Regions from separate parts of the Sorangium sp. So ce367 genome, predicted to be linked through region 1. Evidence: riboswitches for the same ligand, from Rfam matches in the RefSeq annotation. Region 1 holds a riboswitch; the other holds the start of a gene.
The links. A riboswitch is a leader RNA that binds a small molecule or an ion and turns the genes downstream of it on or off. The one in region 1 is predicted to bind cobalamin.
Positions count from the first base shown of each region.

Region 2: another riboswitch for cobalamin. It lies ahead of WME97_RS01370 (energy-coupling factor ABC transporter permease); the one in region 1 lies ahead of WME97_RS21285 (TonB-dependent receptor).

Region 1 covers NZ_CP150334.1:5,577,831-5,583,418, reverse strand. Annotated here, with positions in the region: gene WME97_RS21295 ((2,3-dihydroxybenzoyl)adenylate synthase) at 1-339, opposite strand, end outside; gene dhbC (isochorismate synthase DhbC) at 336-1,604, opposite strand; cobalamin riboswitch at 1,847-2,073, shown strand; gene WME97_RS21285 (TonB-dependent receptor) at 2,281-4,311, shown strand; gene WME97_RS21280 (hypothetical protein) at 4,305-5,537, shown strand; gene WME97_RS21275 (ribonucleotide-diphosphate reductase subunit beta) at 5,572-5,588, opposite strand, start outside.
Region 2 covers NZ_CP150334.1:345,073-350,660, forward strand. Annotated here, with positions in the region: gene WME97_RS01350 (CbiX/SirB N-terminal domain-containing protein) at 1-334, opposite strand, end outside; gene WME97_RS01355 (energy-coupling factor ABC transporter ATP-binding protein) at 310-1,131, opposite strand; gene WME97_RS01360 (CbiQ family ECF transporter T component) at 1,128-1,877, opposite strand; gene WME97_RS01365 (hypothetical protein) at 1,867-2,208, opposite strand; gene WME97_RS01370 (energy-coupling factor ABC transporter permease) at 2,205-2,918, opposite strand; cobalamin riboswitch at 3,017-3,224, opposite strand; gene WME97_RS01375 (enoyl-CoA hydratase/isomerase family protein) at 4,383-5,210, opposite strand; gene WME97_RS01380 (DUF6922 domain-containing protein) at 5,309-5,588, shown strand, end outside.

The sequences.
Region 1 (5,588 bases):
GAACAGCGCGAAGCACACCTCGAAGAACTCCGCGATGTTCGGGAGCTGGACCACGACGCGATCCCCCGGCCGGAGCCCGAGGTGCAGCAGGCCCGCGGCGAGGCGATCGGCGCGCCGATCGAGCTCCCCGTAGCTCAGCCGGCGATCGCCGCTGACGAGCGCGATCCGATCCGGGTGTCGCGCGGCCCGCTCGCGGAGCAGGCGCCCGAAGGTCTCGCCGCGCCAGTAGCCGGCGCGCCGGTAGAGAGCGGCCATCTCGGCCGGCCACGGAGTCCAGCCGTCGAGCGCCTGCGGTCGCGCCTCCGCGGGCGCCTGCCGGCTCTCCTCAGGAGCGATCATGCCCTCTCCGGCGCCTGGTTGAGGCCGAGCGCGTTCAGCATGGTCCCGAGCTTGGCGGTGGTCTCGGCGAGCTCGTGCTCGCCGTTCGAGCCGATGACGATCCCGGCCCCGGCATAGAGGCGGAGCGCCCGGCCGGCGACGTCGGCGCAGCGGATGACGACCGCCCACTCGCCGTCGCCGCTCGCGTCGGACCAGCCCACGAGCCCCGTGAAGAACCCGCGATCGAACCGCTCGATCGCCCCGATGGCCTCGCGGGCGCGGTCCGTGGGGTATCCGCACACGGCGGGGGTCGGGTGCAGCGCGGTGGCCAGCTTCATCGAGGAGATCGAGAGATCGCGCAGCTCCCCGGTGAGCCGGCTCGACAGGTGCCACAGCGTGGGGGTCTGCGTGAGCGAGGGCTCGTCGGGGACGCTCAGGCGCCGGCAGAACGGCCGGAGCGCGGCGGCGACGGCGTCGACGACGATCGCGTGCTCGTGCCGGTCCTTCTCGGACGCGAGCAGGGCGATCGCCCGCCGGCGGTCCTCGTCGGGGTCGGGGCTGCGGACCGCGGAGCCGGCGAGCGGATTGGCGATCACCCGGAGCCCGGAGCGGGACAGGAGCAGCTCCGGGCTCGCGCCGATGAGCGTCCGCGCGCGCGAGGTCGAGACGCCGCGCTCGGAGCTGGAGAGCCCCGCCGTGGGATCCGAGAGGTTGGCGGCGAAGGTGTAGCCGTTCCGGTTCTGCTGCGAGAGGCGCTGGAGGACGAGGCGGAGATCGACCGGCTCTCGCAGGACCATCTCCAGCATCCTGGAGAGGACCACCTTGCTCAGCGCCTCGGACCGCATCAGGCCCACCGCCGTCTCGACGCCGCGCACGTAGTCGCGGGGCTCGGGGACCTGGCGCAGCTCCTGGATGGTGATCGGCAGGTGCGACCGCGGCGATTCCGACGTGTAATTGAGCGGGCCCGCGCTCTGGATCGCCCTCGGCACGATGAGGTGCGCCGGCGACGTGCTGTTGAACGGCACCGCGCCGACCACCATGGGGAAGCCCTGGCCGGCGCCGGCCCTCGACGCCGACGCGAGCACCCTCGTGACGCGGTCCGCGAGGCGATCGCCCTGATCCGCGCCGTTCGGCTCGAGGATCATGTCGTGTACGCCCTGCGCGAGGAGCGTGCGTGTCGGCGACGCGAAGAAGAACGCCGACTCAGGGGTGTATTGCTTCAACAGCTGCCCTGCGTTCACCGCGGGCAGCCCGACAGAGGCCGGTATCGAGATGGAACTCGTCACATTCAGCTCCGATGGGCGTCGAGAGCCACGTGGGCTCAGGTCATCGGGCGCTGGACGTCAGGTCTCGGGCCGCTCGTCTCTGACAACTGATAAAGAAAATCAGTTTCAAGTAACTCATGGCACGCGCGTGCAAGACTGTCAAGGGACTCCCGATTCTGTCTCGGGTGTGCGTCGCCGGTGGGCTCGCGGACGGGGCGCTCCGGGCCTTCGCTTCAGCGTTGACATCCTGCGTGACGGGTGCGACGAGTCGCCCCGCCATCGGTGCTCGTCCGGCCATCCCCTGGCGAGCTGAAAAGGGAACCCGGTGAGAATCCGGGACTGCCCCCGCAGCGGTGAACGGGAACGACCATCACCAAGAAGCACTGGGCATGCACCAGAGCAGCCTGGGAAGCGGTGATGTGTAGGAGAGCGACCGGCGACGGCCGCAGCGCCCGTGAGTCCGAAGACCTGCCGAAGGTGCGCGCGCCGGTGCGCTGGCGCGCGCTGACCTGAGCCTTCGAGGGGAAGGCGCCCAGGCTCTCGACCACCTCGCTCGCGCGCGGTGCCGTGGCCCGTCACGCAGCCCCCTCGCTTCGGCTCTCAGCTCACCCGGAGCAGCGCTGGGTCGACGCGGGCAGGCGGCGCGTGAATGGTTGATTCCTCTGATCGTCGGTCGCGTCGGCGCCGGAGCGCCGGCGTGGCGCGCTGGCTCTCGCTCGCCGCCTGCAGCGCCGTGGCAGCCTCGCCTGCCGCCCGCGCCGACGATCCGCGCCGGCCTGCGGGCGAGCAGGGGGGTGATCCCGCTGCCGCTCCGCCGGGTGCAGACCCGCTGGAGGTGCGCGTCGAGGGGGATCACATGCGCGCGCCCGCGCCGCCCAAGGACAGGTCCGTCGCGGGGTCGGTGCTGGGCCGCGAGCGCCTCACCGGCGCGGGGCTCGGGGCGGCGGACGTGCTCCGCACGCAGCCGGGCGTGCTCATCATCGAGTCGGGCGGCTTCGGCGGGCCGGCGACAGCGGCCCTCCGGGGGGCGACCGCCACGCAGACGCCGGTGTACCTCGCCGGCGTCCGCCTGAACGACGACGTCGTGGGGACGGCGGATCTCTCCCTCGTGCCCCTCTGGCTCATCGAGCGCATCGAGATCTACCGCGGCCACGCGCCCATCGAGGCCGACCGCCTCGGCCCGGGCGGCGCGATCTTCTTCGAGCCGCGGCGGCCTTCCCGGACGACGGCCGGCGTGGGCGCCATGGCGGGCTCGCTCGGCGCGCGGCGCGGGTGGGCGTTCGCTGGCGCCAGCGCGGGCCCGGTGAGCGCGATCGTCGGGGTGAGCGCGGAGGCCGCGGAGAACCGCTACGCGTTCGTCAACGATGGCGGGACGCTCTTCGACGAGAGCGACGACACCGTGGAGCGCCGGCAGAACGCCGACGTGCGCACGATCGACGCGTGGGCGCTCGCGCGCGTCGAGCTCGGCGGCGGCGCGATCGTCGACGTGATCGCGAACGGCACAGGCCGCGAGCAGGGCGTGCCGAGGCTCGCGCTCCTGCCGTCCCGCGAGGCGCGGGGGGAGTCGCGGCGCGCGCTGGCGTCCGTCGCGGCGCGGGTGCCGTTCGGCGGAGAGGCGCAGCACACGCTCGAGGCGCGCACCTCGTTCATCGAGGCGCGGTCGGAGGTCCACGACCCCCTCTTCGAGCTCGCGCTGCAGACGCCTGAGCTCCGGCTCGCCGGCCGCCGCCTGGAGCAGACGCTCGGGGCGACGCTCTCCTTCGCCGACCGGCTCCGTGTGCGGCCCGTGCTCTCGGTCGCGCGCGAGGGCATCTCACGCGCGCCGGACGACGTACCGCTCGCGCGGACGCGGCGCTCGTTCGCGCGCGGCGCCGTCAGCGCGGAGGCGCGCCTCGGCGAGGGGCTCGCGCTGCACGCCCTCGCGAGCGGGGAGTGCCACGCCACCGGGGCCGACCGCGAGCGCCCTTGCGACGTGCTCGTCCCGACCGGGCGGGTCGGCGTGGAGGCGGGGAGCGACAGGCTCCGGCTCCTCGCGACCGTGGGCCGCTACGTCCGCGTCCCGACGCTCGGCGAGGTGTACGGCGTCTCCGGCGTCGTCCACGGCAACGCGGAGCTCGAGCCGGAGTCGGGCGCCACGATCGAGGCCGGGATCCGGGCGCAGACGGGGCGCGGCGCCGTGCTGCGCGGCGCCTTCATCGACGTGTTCGCGTTCGGGAGCGCGGTCTCCGGGCTCGTCGCGTACGAGAAGTCCGGCCAGGGCTACGTGAGCCCGTACAACGTCGGCCGCGCCCGCGTCGTGGGCGCGGAGCTCCTGGCCGGGGTCGAGGTGACCCCGTTCCTCCGCGCCGAGATCGCGGCGACGCTGCTCGATCCGCGGGACACGACGGCGGGGCGGACGACGAGGAACGACCTCCTCCCGTTCCGCTCGCGCCTCGTCGTCGCGCCGCGCCTGCACGCCGAGTGGAAGCGCCCGGGCGGCGGCGTGTTCTCGGGCGCGTCGGGCGAGATCCGGGCCGTGTACCAGTCGAGCCGGTACGCCGATCCCGCCGGGCTCGGCGTGATCGCGGAGCAAGCGACCCTCGACCTCGACGCGGAGGCGAGGTGGCTCGGCGGGCACCTCGCGGTGAGAGGTCGCGTCGCGGACCTCCTGGACGCGCGGCGCACGGATGTCGTCGGGTTTCCGCTCCCGGGGCGGAGCGTGTTTTTCACACTGGAGTCAACATGGTGAAGATCAGTCTGTTTGCGTTCGCGATCTCGATTCCGATCCTCGGGTGCAACGTGGATTCGCCGCCGCCGTCGACGGGCGGCGTCCACGGCGGCGGCGACGGCGACGGGTGTGAGAGCGGCGTGGTCATCGTGACGAGCGACTACCAGTCGACGAACATCGCTGTGTCGGAGCTCGACGGGACCACCCTGTCGCCCTCCTTCGTGTCGAGCGGCGCGGCGAAGCCGGGGCTCAGCCTCGCGCTGTCCGGCGACGTCGACGTCCCGAGGGCGGCGCCGCCGTCCGGCCGCGTGGTCCTGCTCGATCGGTTCGGCACGAACGTGATCACCTGGATGGATCTCGAGACCGCCGAGGTCCTCGCGCAGCTCCCGGTCGGGCAGGGGTTCGAGTCGAACCCTCAGGACTACATCGAGGTGGGGGCGGACCGCGCGCTCGTGTCGCGCTACGGGAGCAACCCGAGCCCGGGCGTGGAGCCGTTCGACGAGGGCGGCGATGTCCTGATCATCGACACGAAGGAGTACTCCATCGCGGGGCGCATCGCCCTGCCGGAGGAGGAAGAGGGGCTCCTGCCGCGCCCGTCGGGGATGGCGCGCGTCGGTGACGACGTTGTCGTGGCCCTCGGCCGGCTCGCCGCGGACCTCTCGACCGTGGGTGAAGGGCGCTTCGTTGGCGTCTCGCCGGCGGAGGCCGCTGTCATATGGACGGTCGACGTGCAGGGGCTCTACGGCTGCGGGCGCCTCGCCGTGTCGCCCTCGGGAGAGCGGCTGGCGGTCGCCTGCTCGAGCCGCTTCAACGCCGCGACGATGGAGTACGACCCGGCGACGAGCGACGTCGTGATCTACGACGCTCGCACCTCGCCCCCGGCGGAGATGAAGCGGCTCGGCGTGGCCAGGGCGCTCGGCGCCGCGGTCCAGCCCACGCTCGCGTTCGCCTCCGAGGACGTGCTTCTCGGGACGGCCTACGCGGGCAGCGCGTCCGCCGGGGACCGCGCATTCTCCGTGAGCATCACCACGGGCGAGGTCACGACGCTCGCCCTGGCGACCCAGTCCTATGCCTTCGGCGGCGTCCACTGCTCGCCCGGCTGCGGCGATGTCTGCCTGCTGAGCGACGCGGAGAGGAGCAAGCTCCGCCGCTGGAAGGTGGCGGCGAGCGGCGCGCTCGAGCCGCTGGAGGACGCGACCGTCGACACCGAGATCGGGCTCCCGCCGCGAGGGATCGGCGGGCTCTGATCGGCCCCGCGGGCGGTGCGTCGGTCGATCGGCGTCAGAACGCGGCGTCGA
Region 2 (5,588 bases), 5.2 Mb from region 1:
TCTCCGCGAGCGCCGGGTGCACGCCGAGCGGCCGCGCCGCCGAGAAGCGCACGCCCGGGTGCGCGGCCCGCGCCCGCTCGAGCGCGATCGGGATGTCGTTCTTCACGTGCCCCGCCGCGAACAGGAAGAGCGGCACGACCGCCACGCGGGACACCCGCGCCGCGAGCGCCGCGAGCGCGTCGGCGAGGTGAGGCGTCGCGAGCTCGATGTAGCCGTGCTGCACGGCGATCTCGGGCCGCGCCGCGGCGTAATCGGCCACGATCGCCTCGAACTCGGCGTTCGACGCGGCGTCGCGGCTGCCGTGGCCGATCAGCAGGAGACCGTCGTCATGCACGCGAGCGCCTCCTCCAGGGTGAGCGGGAGGCCCGCGCCGCCCCGCGGCGGCACAGGGCTCATCCGGGTCCAGAGCTCGGCGACCCACGGCCGCCGCATCCGCGCCCGCGCGAGGAGCTCCCCCCGCGCGAACACCTCCCGCGGCGGCCCGTCCGCGAGGACCTGGCCGTCGCCCAGCAAGACCGCGCGCGAGGCGAAGAGCGGCACGAGATCCACCGCGTGGGTCGCGGTGACCAGCGTGGTCCCCTGCTGCTCGGAGAGCGCGCGCAGCGTCTGGCACAGGGCGAGCTCGCCTTCCGGGTCGAGCCCCGCGGTCGGCTCGTCGAGCAGCAGCACCCGCGGGCGCATCGCCAGCATCCCGGCGATGCACGCGCGCTTGCGCTCGCCGAAGCTCAGCGCCTCGATGGCCCGATCGGCGAGGTGGGCGATCTGCACGGCGGCGAGCGCCGCCTCGGCGCGGCGGCGCGCCTCGGGCGCGGGCAGGCCGAGGTTTCGCGGGCCGAACAGGACGTCGTCGAGGAGCGTCGCGCCGAGCAGCTGGTCGTCCGGGTCCTGGAGCACGAGCGCGGCGCCCGCGGCGACGGCGTCCGAGGGCGAGCCCACGCGGCGGCCCGCGATCTCGACGCCGCCGCCGGGCGCCGGGAGGAGCCCAACGAGCGTCCGGAGCAGCGCGGTCTTGCCGGCGCCGTTGCCGCCGAGCACCGCCACGGACTCGCCCTCGCCGACGTCGAGGCGCACGTCGCGCAGCACGGGCTCGCCGAGCCGGTAGCCGAGCCGGGGGGCGCGCAGCGCGATCATCCGGCCTCTCCCGCGGCGACGCTGAGCCCGAGGGCCGCGAGGGCGGCGGCGGCGAACGCGACGTTCGCGGCGGGCGCGCTCGTCCTTCGGTCGGCGACGGGGAGCTTCCCCTGGTAGCCGCGGAGCTGCATCGCGAGCGCGGCGCTCTCGGAGCGCTCGAGCGTCCGGAGCGCCACGACGCCCGCGACGGCGCCGGCCGAGCGCGCTGCGGCCCCGGGGCGGGTGAACCCGCCGCGGAGCGCGGCGGCGCTCCACGCGCTGTCGGCCGCGCGCTGGAGCACGCCGGCGAAGCGCCGGGTCAGCGCGAGCAGCTCGACGAGGGCCGCGGGGACGCCGAGCCCGGCGAGCGCCGCCTCGATCTCGGCGGGCGCGGCGGCGCCGGCGAGCCACCGGAGCACCGCGGCCGCCGCGAGGACGCGCGCGCCGATGGCCATGGCGCGGTGGGCCCCCTCGGCCGTGATCGCGTCGACGGGGAACGGCGCGCCGGGGAGGAGCGGCGCCCCCGGCGTGAGCGCGAGCGCGAGCGCCGCCGCGACCGCTCCGATCCACGCGGCGGGCGCGGCGGCGCGGAGGACGGCGCGCGCCGGCGTGCCCTGGAGGTGGAGGGCCGCGCACGCGAGGAGGAGCAGCGCGGCCGGCGTGGCGGGCGAGCGCGCGCCCGCGGCGACGCAGCACGCCGCCACGGCGGCCCCGAGGCGGAGCCGGGCGTCCACGTCGCGGAGCCGCGGGGGCGGGTCAGTCCGCACGGAGGCCTTCGCCGCCGGCCTTGACCGCGGGCGCGCCCGCGCGCTCGACGAAGAGCACGCGCGAGAAATAGCCGAGGGCGAAGCCGGCGAGGAGCCCGGCCCAGAGGAACGCGAAGAGCAGGAGGTCGCCCTCGAGGCCCGCGAACAGCGGCCCCGTGTCGTGGCGCCCTGCGTCCTCGGCGACGCGGCGCACCACGGCCTCGTCGACGCCGTCCCAGGACGCGTTGCCGCAGGCGGCGAGCCAGAGGGAAGCGGCGAGCCGGAGCGCCACCGCGCACGCGCGCCGCGCGAGCGGCGCTGGCAGCGGGCGCTGTCCGAGCCGCCGCGTCACGACGCCCCCGGGGCGAGCCGGACGACCTGGAGCCGGTCCAGGATGTCGGGCCGCCGGGCGCGCAGGAAGGCGAGCGCCCCCGCGGTCATGACGCCCTCGAGCAGGCCGAGCGGCAGCTGGGTGGGGACGAAGGCCAGGGCGACGCCCGTGAACATGGACGTCACCGACCCCTCGCCCGAGAGCCCGAGCGCGAGCGCGAGCGCCGTGGTGGCGTAGGTTGCCCAGTCCGACGTCACGCCCGCCAGGAACCCCGCGACCCAGAGGTTCGCGCCGCAGCGCCGCGCGAGGTGGAAGGCGAAATATCCGGTGAAGGCGCCCGCGATGCCCATCGACGCGACGTCGGCGCCGAGCGTGGTGATGCCGCCGTGCGCCAGGAAGAGGGCCTGGATAAGGAGCGCCACCACGGTGACGAGGACGGTCATCCAGGGGCCGATGAGCACCGCCGCGAGCCCTGTGCCGCACGGGTGGGAGCAGGTCCCGGCGGTCGGCACCGGCACGGGCATGCACGAGATCGCGAAGACGGCGGCCGCGATGAGCCCGACGAACGGCTTGTAGAAGGCGTCCTGCTCGGTGCGGCGCCGGAGCAGGTGGAGGGCGATCGCGACGAAGGGCAGGGCGAGCGCGTTCCAGAAGGCGCACCAGCCGAGCGGCAGGACGCCTTCCGCGAGGTGCATCGCGGCCGCGGGCCGGGGCGCGAGGAGCGTCCCCAGGGACACGGCGGCGATCGACAATGCGCGGCCGTGAAGACCGATTTCGGCGCTCCGGGTGAAGTCCGCACCCGAACGCCACGAAGACGTGCGCAAGCTGCACCTCGTGGGAGGCTCGGGTAGGTCTCCCGGCTCATGGGTTCAGGGAGCTGATCGAGCTCCCAGCGCTGCGTCCACCTTCCCAGGCCTCTTCTAATGGGGCCCAGTGGTCTTCGGAGGCAGCTCCCCACTCACGGTGGCGGGACCGCGCCGGTTTTGCACCGGCTTCCCTGTTATGCCCCGGAGGGCACCCGAGGAATGGATTGTCAGGCCGGTGCTCGGTAATCCCGTTTTGTGCCCGGCGTCAAGGACGTCGCGCCCCGATCGCGGAGGAGGCGCTCGGCGGGCGCTGCCTGTGGCATGGCGTGTCGGACGAGCTCCCCGTCGAGCGCGGGTCAGCTCCACCTCGCGCGCGGTGCCCCGCGCGTCGGCCCGTGTATCCAGGCGGCGCGATCGCGCGAGCCGGGCGCGTACCGGGGTGCGGACCCCGGGCGCGCGGACCGGGCGAACCCGGGTGGGTCGACCGGGGGCGCGAGCTTCCGCCTTGCGCGGTCCGGCCCGCCGCGAGCGCCCTCGTCCGCGGCGTCGGTGCGGCGGTGATGCCTGCCGCTTGTGGACGCCTCGCCCTCGCGGGCACTGCCGAGGCGCACGAAGCCATCACTGCCGAGGCGCGCCGCGCGCCCGTCGGCGCCCCCATCGAGCAGACATGGGCGCGCCGACGAGCGATCGAGGCCCTGTGATGCGATGGCCGAGGCCGAGAAATTGACCCAGACGCATCACGCGAAGAATCGTCGAGCACACGTCTTGGATTATGTCCCTCTTAGAGAAAATCTGTTTACTTTATCGCCGCGCGGGTGCAGCGCCTGTCGCGGGCTGCGCCTGAGCGAGGTCTCTCGTGCGCTTGAATACAAGGCGCAGGCGCGTTCTTTCCGCAGTGTGCTTTGTTCGTCCTGGCTCTTTACTCGGGAGCAGGCGTCCGGTGTACGGCCCGCTGCCTCGTGGCATCTCTTATTGAAGAGATGAGGGATTTCGTGTTCGCTCGTCTCGGAATGCACGGCGAACGCTGCGCTGAGCGCTGTCTCCGGTGGAGGGGTATGCCCGGCTCGAACGTGAATTCCCGCAGCGCTGGTGTGTGTGGGTCGCGCGCCCGCCTGGCCGCCTTCGTGTCTGGAGCGCTCTGCTCGCTCGGCGTGCAGTCATTGCACTTTGTTATCGACAACGCGCATGCGGATGCCACAATCTGACTACCGCATGCGCACCGGCGCGGACCCCCCAGCCCGGAGCGCATGCGGTCTTTTTTCTTCGCACCGTGGCGGACGTTCAAGGCTCCGGCGCGGTGTCCCTGCCGCGGTCATTCTGGGCCCCCCTCCAGCGTGATGCGCGGTATTTTTTTTGCCGTCGAGCGCGCGGTTCGCGCCTCCCGAGCCTTCACTTGCCCGTGAATGTGGCCTGCGATTTCGCCAGGAACGCTTTCATTCCGAGCTGTTGATCTTCGCTGCCGAAGAGCGCGGCGAATGCCTGGGCTTCCAGCTCGTTGGCGGCGGCGAGGTCGAGGCTCTCGCCGCGCAGGAGGACGCGTTTGGCGGCGGCGACGGCGAGCGGCCCGCGCGAGGCGATCTTGAGGGCGGTCTCGCGGGCGCGCGCGAGGAGCTCGGTCGCCGGGAAGACGGCGTTGACGAGCCCGATCGACAGCGCCTGCTGGGCGGTGATCATGTCTCCTGAATAGACGAGCTCGCGCGCGCGTCCTGGCCCGACCCGTCGCAGCAGCCGCTGGGTCCCGCCGAACCCCGGGATGACGCCCAGGTTCACCTCGGGCTGGCCGAGCTTGGCGCCTTCGGCGGCGTAGATGAAGTCGCATGCGAGGGCGAGCTCGCAGCCGCCGCCCAGCGCGAAGCCGTTGACGGCGGCGATCACGGGGAAGGGGGCAGTCTCGATGAGCTCGGCGAGCCGGTGGCCTGCGTCGGCGAACCGTTTCGCGGCGATGCTGTTCATGGTCGCCATCTCCGCGATGTCGGCGCCGGCGACGAACGCCTTGCCGGCACCGGTCAGCACCGCCGCGCGGACCTCGTTGCCGTCGGCGGGCGCGAGGAGGTCGCGGAAGGCCGTGGTGAGCTCGCCGAGGACGGCGGGGTTCAGGGCGTTGAGTTTGTCGGGCCGCTGGATGGTCACGATGGCGACGTGATCCGCGCGCTCGACGGCGACGAACTGGAGCGTACCGCGAGCAGGGGCCCCCGGCTGCTGTTCTTGAGCGGTCATGGAGCGTGGTTAGCAGCGCCCCGCGCCGGGGGGAAGCGCCTGCCGTGGGCCGGGGAGGGCGTCATTCCGTGTCCTCTCGGGCCTGCTATGCTGAGCCCGTGGCCGAGCCGACGACCGAGCGATTTCCAGAGGACGTCACGCGCCTGTTCTGGGACACGGACCCGGACGCCATCGATCTGGAGCGGCACCGCGACTACGTCATGGAGCGGGTGATGAGCCGGGGCGGATGGGCGGCGATGCGCTGGCTGAGGCAGGCGTACTCGGCGGAGGCGCTCGCTGACTTCTTGCGCCGGAAGGGGCACCGGCTTGCTCCGCGGGAGCTTGCGTACTGGGCGGTCATCGCAGGCATCGATCTGCCGATCCCCCGTGGAGGAGCGC